2 regions of the Oscillibacter acetigenes genome follow, and region 2 is predicted to be linked to the other one. Evidence: predicted binding sites of a transcription regulator. Region 2 holds the regulator's gene; the other holds the start of a gene.

Region 1 (4,412 bases), on a different contig from region 2:
TGAAAGAGGGATTGGACCGGATCGAGAAGTTCATCAAGAGCCTGTAAACGCGCAAGAAGAGCCGCGGGATCAAACTCCCGCGGCTCTTTTGATTGGTCAGAGCATCCAAGCCTCTCAGCCGGACTGAGCGCAAATCGCTCACTTCCGTTTCTTTTTCGCGTGGTGCATATTGTACAGGGACACGCAGATGGCGATGACACCGGCCATCAGTCCAACCCATACATTTTGCAGGCCGTGGCCCACAAGCCAGTTATACAGGAACGACAGAGGCGGAAAAGCCCCCAGGATCGTCATAATCACTCCGGCCGCACAGGCCAGTGCCACCACTTTGATTATATACAGAACATTCTTCATCTGAGCCTGCCCCCCAGTCTGTATCCGTCAGTTCCCTCCTGATTTCTGTATGGTATTATGCGCAGCGGATGTTGGCAAACGTTCCGCGGATTTTCCCTCCGGCCGCATTTCGCCTCCCCCATACACCCGGAGCACACACAGGATGGGAGATCACGATCCCCCGCCCCTTTCGCCGCCGCACATCACTTCTGCCGATTCGCCAGCTCTTTCCGGATGGCCTTGGTCAGGAGCTCCTGGCCCTCCGGCGTGCGGAGAGTATCCAGCACCGCGGTGCGCAGTGCCTCCTGGAATTTCTTGCTGGTGAGGAACGCGTCGAACATGGTGCCGCCCTCCCCGCCGGAGGACGCCGCCACCGCCGGCTTCACTGCCGCCCGCCTGGGGGCCGGAACCGGGGCGGGCTCGTCCAGAAACGCCCCGTCCATCCAGTCGGACATCTGGGTGGTGTCGTTGGTCTCTCCCCGGAGATAGAAGAGGGACACGCCGAAGTAGGACGCCAGCTTGTTCTGCTGGTCCTGGGTGGGGGTCTGGCGGCCCGTCTCAAACTTTTCAATCGCCGTGCGGGGGAAGCCCAGGGCGGCGGCAAGAGCCGGACGGCTCAGGCCCCTGGCGGTCCGCAGCTCCTCAATGCGCTGTGCCAAAGTTACCATAAAAATCTGCCTCCTTGCTGAATGTCTATTGTATCCGGTCCCCGCCGCTCTGTCAATGCGGCGGGACTTTTCTTTTGGCTGCGGCTGTGATATGATAGCGGTTCAGAGAAGGAGTTGATCCCATGGAGCAGGAGCACAAGCGCCGCCCCCGGTACAAGGGCACCCACCCCCGCACCTTTCAGGAGAAGTACAAAGAGCATGACCCGGAGAACTACCGCTCTGATGTAGAAAAGATCATCGAGAGCGGCAAGACCCCGGCAGGGATGCACATCCCCATTCTGGTAGACGAGATCCTGGAGGTCCTTCAGATCCAGCCGGGCCAGACCGGCTACGACGCCACGCTGGGCTACGGCGGCCACACCCGCCGGATGCTGGCACAGCTCCAGGGGCAAGGACACCTATATGCCACGGACGTGGACCCCATCGAGATGGAAAAGACCCGCGCCCGGCTGGCATCTGCGGGCTTCGGGCCGGAGCTCCTCACCATCCAGCATCGGAATTTCGCCGACGTGGACCAGGTGGCCCCCGGCGTGCTCTTCGACTTCGTGCTGGCGGATTTAGGCGTCTCCTCCATGCAGATCGACGACCCGGCCCGGGGCTTTACCTTCAAGCAGGACGGTCCCCTGGACCTGCGGCTGGACCCCTCCTCCGGCGTCACCGCGGCGGAGCGGCTGCGGCAGCTGGACCAGGAGGAGCTGGAGAACCTGCTGGCGGAAAATTCCGACGAGCCCTACGCGGACCGCATCGCAAAGGCCGTCATTCAGGTGTTCCGCCGGGGCGGCACTGTGGATACCACCCGCCAGCTGTACGCCCTCATTGAGGGGGCGCTGTCTTTCCTCCCCGCCGGGGAGCGGAAGGAGGCGGTGAAGAAGTCCTGTCAGCGGACCTTCCAGGCGCTGCGGATCGACGTGAACAGTGAGTTCGAGGTGCTGTACGCCTTTCTGGAAAAGCTCCCCCATGTGCTGAAGCCCGGCGGGCGGGCGGCCATCCTCACCTTTCACTCCGGGGAGGACCGGCTGGTGAAGCAGGCCTTCCGCCAGCAGTACCGGGAGGGGCTTTACAGCGACATCGCCCAGGAGGTCACCCGTCCCTCCCCTCAGGAGTGCCGCCGGAACCCCCGGGCCCACTCCACCAAGCTGCGCTGGGCTGTCCGGGCGGAGTGAATCCTGATTTTATGGAAAAGGAGTTGACATCCATGCTGCGGGATGAGACGATCCGTCGGGTGATCCAGTTCCGGGACGACCGGGAGTGGCGGCAGTTCCACACCCCCAAGGACCTGGCCATCTCCCTGTCCCTGGAGGCGGCGGAGCTGCTGGAGATATTCCAGTGGAGCGGCGCGGACCTGGAATGCCGGGACAAGCTGGGCCGCATCCGGGAGGAGCTGGCGGATGTGCTGAGCTACTGCGTCCTGATGGCCGATGTGTGCGGCCTGGATCTGGATGAGATCCTGAACGCCAAGGTGGATCAGAACGCCGCCAAGTACCCGGTGGAAAAGGCCCGGGGCAGCGCCGCCAAATACACAGAGCTGACCTGACTGTTCTCCGGATCCCGACCGCTCCGCGCCCTGCCGCACGGGGCGGTTTTTCCGCATCGACAGCTTTTCTCCGGAACGCACAAATTTCCTCGCCGAATTTTGGAAGACACTATGGTAAATGCAACTTTTCATCCCATATCTAGTGTGGTATGATAACAATGCTTACTAGATATATTACAATTGAGATTGATTCTACAAGAGAGGCGGAGAGTCCCATGAAAGTCATGAAGCGGAACGGCACGGAGGTCATCTTCGACATCACGAAGATCATCGCCGCCATCACCAAGGCCAACAACACTATCGAGGAGGACGCCCGGATGACCCCGGTCCAGATCCAGCGGATCGCGGAGTCCGTGGAACTCAGCTGTCAGAAGATGAACCGCTCCCCCTCTGTGGAGGAGATTCAGGACCTGGTGGAGTCCCAGATCATGGCTCACGGGGCCTATGAGGTGGCCAAGAACTACATCACCTACCGCTATGTCCGCTCTCTGGTCCGCAAGAGCAATACCACCGACGAGAAGATCCTCAGCCTCATCGAGTGCTGCAACGAGGAGGCCAAGCAGGAGAACTCCAACAAGAACCCGGTGGTGAACTCCACCCAGCGGGACTACATGGCCGGCGAGGTCTCCCGGGACCTGAGCGAGCGGCTGCTGCTGCCCGCCGACATCGTGGAGGCCCATCGGGAGGGCATCATCCACTTCCATGACTCGGACTACTACGCCCAGCACATGCACAACTGTGACCTGGTGAATCTGGAGGATATGCTTCAGAACGGCACCGTCATCACGGACACCCTGATCGAGCGGCCCCACAGCTTCTCCACCGCCTGCAACATTGCCACTCAGATCATCGCTCAGGTGGCTTCCAACCAGTACGGCGGGCAGTCTATCTCCCTGGCCCACCTGGCCCCCTTCGTGGATGTGAGCCGGAAGAAGATCCGCCGGCTGGTGGAGCAGGAGATGGAGGCCCTGGGCATCCGGCCCACCCGGGAGAAGATCGAGGAGCTGGTGGAGACCCGTCTGCGGGATGAGGTCCGCCGCGGCGTCCAGACCATCCAGTACCAAGTGCTGACCCTGCTGACCACCAATGGCCAGGCCCCCTTCGTGACGGTGTTCATGTACCTGGGTGAGGCCAAGAATGAGCAGGAGAAAAAGGATCTGGCCCTCATCATTGAGGAAACCCTGGAGCAGCGCTACCAGGGCGTGAAGAACGAAAAGGGCGTGTGGATCACTCCCGCCTTCCCCAAGCTGATCTATGTGCTGGAGGAGGATAACGTCCACGAGGATTCCCCCTATTATTACCTGACCAAGCTGGCGGCCAAGTGCACCGCCCGCCGGATGGTGCCCGACTACATCTCTGCCAAGAAAATGCTGGAGCTGAAGGGCGATGTGTATACCTGCATGGGCTGCCGCTCCTTCCTGACGCCGGACCGCTTCACAGATGCCGGCATCGGCAACATCGCAAACGCCGGCAATTATGAGCCTGGCAAGCACAAGTACTACGGCCGCTTCAATCAGGGCGTGGTGACCATCAATCTGCCCGATGTGGCCCTGTCCTCCGGCGGCGACCTGGACAAGTTCTGGAAGATCTTTGACGAACGCCTGGAGCTGTGCCACCGTGCCCTGATGTGCCGGCACAATCGGCTGAAGGGCACTCTCTCCGACGTGGCCCCGATTCTGTGGCAGTACGGCGCCTGCGCCCGGCTGAAGAAGGGCGAGACCATCGACAAGCTGCTCTACCACGGCTACTCCACCATCTCCCTGGGCTACGCCGGCCTCTACGAGTGCGTGAAGTACATGACCGGCAAGAGCCATACGGACCCCTCCGCCACCCCCTTCGCCCTGCAGGTGATGCAGTACATGAACGACGCCTGCAGG
Region 2 (4,412 bases):
ACCGTAGCCGATGATGAGGGGGCTGTCCTTCCGGGCGGCAATGAGGGCGTTGGGGTAATCCGCACAGATGATGCCGAAGGCGTAGGACCCCTCGATCCGCCGCAGGCAGCGGCCCACAGCCTCCAGCATGTTGTGGCATTCGTTGTAGTGGAACTCCAGCAGCTGTGCCACCACCTCCGTGTCCGTGTCGGAGGTGAAGTGGACGCCCTGGCGCATGAGGTGCTCCTTGATTTCCAGATAGTTTTCGATGATGCCGTTGTGGACGAGGGCGATCCGCCCGTTCTCGCTGACGTGGGGATGGGCGTTGATGTCATTGGGCTCCCCGTGGGTGGCCCAGCGGGTATGCCCGATGCCCAGGTTCCCCTCCAGGTCCGCGCCGCCGTGGATCAGGTCGGATAAGACCTGAAGCCGCCCCTTGGTCTTGCGCACCTGGAGTCCCGCCGTCTCGGACCGCACCGCCACGCCGGCGGAGTCATACCCCCGGTACTCCATCCGCTCCAGGCCGTCCAGCAGAATGGGGGCCGCGGGCTCGTTTCCTACAAATCCGATGATTCCGCACATATTCGATAATCCTCCTGAAGATTCTGTAATGAATGGTCAAAAGGACAAACACGCAGTCATTTGTCACTTTCTTCACGGTCACAGCCCCCCTTGTTTTGCGGTTGCCCGCATATTTGCCGGCTGTGTACGCGCCCGTGGGCACGGAAGGGCATCCGCCGAATCCTTCGATACTCCCTTCCCCTCGTCGTCCCGCCGCTGGCGGCGGGCGCTGGCGCTGTGATGGGCCGCGGCCCATAAACTCCTTTCACATCTGCGATTTTTCTTTTTTTGATTTTGATGCGGTCACTATAATATGCGCCTGATAAGCCCATCTTAAATAGGTCTGTTAAGACGATTCAGCACATATTGACCGTTGACTGGCTCTACATCTCTCAAAAATGATACTCCATGATATGTTCCCCCTTGCTATCGTATTTCCCGTTAAACCGGAAACCAATCTGTTGATAAAGCTTGATTGCATGGGGATTATTCTCATACACGCTAAGATATACCGTGCCGCTCTGATACTCTGTATGCAATCTGTCAAGAAGCGAAAGCACCGCCTGTTTTCCATATCCTTTTCCCTGATATCTTTTATCAATGAGCAGCCGATCCAGCCATAGCTGTCCCGGAGCCGGCTCTGGAAAATAGCCGTACATAGCAAAACCAATCAGCGTGTCGCTGTCATAAATACCAACAGGCCGCCACAGCTCCAATTCATCTGCCTCCCGCAAGCACTCGCTTACACTCTCAATAAAACCAGCCTGCTCAGAAAAGACAGTCAAGCCCTCAACTTCCCTGCGGTTTTCGGCGTTTACCGATTTGAAATGTAATTGTTTGTGAACACTTGAATCCATCATTATTTTTTCTTATTAATTCTCAAAACTGTTGCTGTATAACTCTATATTTTCTTTCCATGCTTTACAAGAATCTCCCCCTCCTGGGGGAGCCTTATCCCGGATAAAAATCCCGTTCCGGCAGATACTAGCGGAACGGAGGGATTTTCGCCATGATAACCGCCTTTGTCCGAACGATCATTCTCTATTTCCTTATTGTGGTCGGGATGCGCCTGATGGGCAAGCGCCAGATCGGCGAGTTGGAGCCCAGCGAGCTGGTGCTGACCATGATGATCTCCGACCTGGCCGCCGTGCCCATGCAGGACTTCGGCATTCCGCTGCTCTCTGGCCTGCTGCCGATCCTGACGCTGCTGGCCCTGTCACTGCTGCTGAGTCAGCTGTCTCTCCGCAGCCTGCGGCTGCGGGCGCTGATCTGCGGGACGCCCACGGTCCTGATCCGGGGCGGCAAGCTGCAGCAGGACGCCATGCGGAAGAACCGCTTTACCATCGATGAGCTGATGGAGGAACTGCGGGAGCAGGGCGTCACCCGCATCGAGGACGTGAAGTACGCCGTGCTGGAAAACTCCGGCCAGCTGACCGTCTTTCCCTGGACAGCCCAGCAGCCGCCCACGGCGGAACAACTGGGACTGGGGCTGGAGGATGATGTGACACTGCCCATGGTCATCATCAACGACGGGCGGGTCATCCACCGCAATCTGACCGCCTGCGGCCGGGACGAGAACTGGCTGCGCAAGCAGCTGTCCCGGGAAAAAGCCTCCTCTCCCCGCGAGATCTTCCTCCTGACCCTGGACGAACAGGGGCAGGTATTCTGCGTCCGAAAGGAGCGAGAGTCATGAGGGCGTATGGAATATCCGTCGGCATCCTGGCAGCCATCCTGGTCTTTTCCCTGTGGAACAGCTCCTACATGACCGCCAGCACCGTCCGCTGGCGGGAGCAGCTGCAGCAGGCGGACGCCCAAGCCCAGTCAGAGGCCTGGACCGAGGCCGTGGATACGCTGGCAGGCAGCTATGACGACTGGTCGGAAAGCCAGACCTACCTCCACATCGTGGCGCGGCATGATACGGTGGACGACGCGGAGGCCATGTACCGCCGGGCCCTGGCCTTCGCCGCCACCCGGGAGCTGACGGAGTTCCGGGCGGAGATCTCGGACCTGCGGGATCAGCTCCGGCTCCTGGCGGAGACGGAGCGGCTGGATATCAAGAACGTCCTCTGACGGCCTTCACCGGTTGTCGGCCAGGAGCTTGTTCAGCTCTGTCATAAAGGTGTCGATATCCTTGAATTGGCGGTAGACGGAGGCAAACCGGACATAGGCCACCTGGTCCACGTTTCGCAGCCGTTCCATCACTTTTTCGCCGATGGCCTCTGTGCTGATCTCCCGCTCCATGGAGTTCTGCAGATCCTGCTCGATCTCCTCGGCGATCTTTTCCAGCTCCGCCAAGGGCACCGGCCGCTTTTCGCAGGCGCGGATCATGCCGCCCAGCACCTTCCGCCGGTCAAAACTCTGGCGGCTGCCGTCCTTCTTCACCACCACCATAGGCAGGCTCTCCACCGTCTCATAGGTGGTAAATCGCTTGCCGCAGGAAAGGCACTCCCGCCGGCGGCGGATGCTGCTGTTTTCGTCCGCGGGCCGGGAATCAATGACCTTGCTCTCACTGTAACCGCAATAGGGACACTTCATACTGGACCTCCAAACGCTCCGCCGGCGCCCGGCCGGCAGGTCTTCCCGTGTCTGAGGCCGGGCGGAGAGCCCCTCCGCCACGGCCGTCTTGGGGTTATTATATCATACCCCCGGGAAATGTGGAACACATCATTTGGAATTTTCTGAAAATGTCTCTGTCCGCCGGACGGCTCAGAACACCGGTCGCTCCTCCCCGTTGAAGGCAAAGATGGCGTAGCTCCGGCCATGGATACGGCGGATATGGGCAAAGCAGAACAAGGCGGTCAGCGGAAAGGGGCGGCCCACGTCATAGGGCACCGCCAGCTCTCGCCGCCCCTGCTCCTCCCGGACAAGGACGCCCGGCACAAGGTGCAGCTGCTCCCGAAGCCATGGGGAACGGAGACGCACTGCCGAGCGCTCCAGCGGCGTCCAATCCTCCGGCTCCGGCGGATGGGCAGGGCGGATCTCCCCCTGCCGCAGCTTTCCTAGAGGGGCTGTCAGCCGGGCGGAAAACCGCCGCCGGATTGTGGCCCGGTCCCCACAGGGCTCCAGAACGCCCAGCCGCAGCTCTCCCCGGTCGCCCACCGCCCAGGCGCACCAGAGGCCCTCTCCCGGCAGGCGGCACCGGGCCTCAAACCAGGTGTACAGCGCCTCCTGCTCCGTGATGAGCTCCCCCACAGAGAAACAGCCCTGCATCAGTGGAAACTTGTCCATCGCTCTGCCCCCTCTCCAAACGGCCCCGCCTGGCACAACCTATGCCCAGGCGGGGCCGTTTATGCGGAGATCAGGCGACGGTGTAGCTGCCCCGGACCAGCAGCTTGGTGGTGCCGGCCGTGGCGCGGACGCCCCGGCCCTCAATGGTCATCATGTACAGGTGGTTCTGGACCAGCGCACTGCCGTTGTTCAGCGCTGTGGCTGCGGTCTCGTCAATGAGACCGGGGCTGGAGGGAGAAACGCACACAGCCGTTCCCACTCGCAGCATTACCTCACAGCCGATGTCCCCAGTGAGGACTTGTCCGCTGGTGAGGGTCACCACAGTGAAGTTGGACGCGGCACCGGCTCCGCTGCCTGCCGAAATGCCCAACTGGGCATTCCGGGCGGCGATCTTCTGGTCCACCCGCTCCATGATGGAGTCCATGAACGTCTCGTTCAGGTAGCTCAGGGTCACCAGCGGGTCGTCGGAGGATCCGGCCTCCGCCGCCGCGGTAATCGTCACGTTCAAGGCGCCGCAGAGCACCAGCAATGCCAGCAGCCGCAGATACCATCTGTTCTTTTTCATGCGCTTATGTACCTCCGTATTGATTGTCGGATCTGAAAAATCGGTACCCCTGAAAAGGGCGGAACGCCCTTTTCAGGAG

What was found. Region 2 encodes NrdR, which represses ribonucleotide reductase genes. Its sites were predicted from a motif close to CACNANATNTNGTG; they were not measured.
Region 1: the regulator NrdR is predicted to act here: its motif matches at 2,667-2,680, upstream of nrdD (anaerobic ribonucleoside-triphosphate reductase).

Annotation. Positions count from the first base shown of each region.
Region 1 is NZ_JAOQKG010000002.1:490,672-495,083, reverse strand. It holds gene OCV80_RS06265 (pyridoxal phosphate-dependent aminotransferase) at 1-47, shown strand, start outside; gene OCV80_RS06260 (hypothetical protein) at 139-354, opposite strand; gene OCV80_RS06255 (helix-turn-helix domain-containing protein) at 537-1,001, opposite strand; gene rsmH (16S rRNA (cytosine(1402)-N(4))-methyltransferase RsmH) at 1,124-2,164, shown strand; gene OCV80_RS06245 (nucleotide pyrophosphohydrolase) at 2,197-2,535, shown strand; gene nrdD (anaerobic ribonucleoside-triphosphate reductase) at 2,751-4,412, shown strand, end outside.
Region 2 is NZ_JAOQKG010000008.1:13,727-18,138, forward strand. It holds gene glmS (glutamine--fructose-6-phosphate transaminase (isomerizing)) at 1-561, opposite strand, end outside; gene OCV80_RS15170 (GNAT family N-acetyltransferase) at 933-1,400, opposite strand; gene OCV80_RS15175 (DUF421 domain-containing protein) at 1,550-2,233, shown strand; gene OCV80_RS15180 (DUF4363 family protein) at 2,230-2,610, shown strand; gene nrdR (transcriptional regulator NrdR) at 2,617-3,075, opposite strand; gene OCV80_RS15190 (hypothetical protein) at 3,247-3,768, opposite strand; gene OCV80_RS15195 (hypothetical protein) at 3,839-4,333, opposite strand.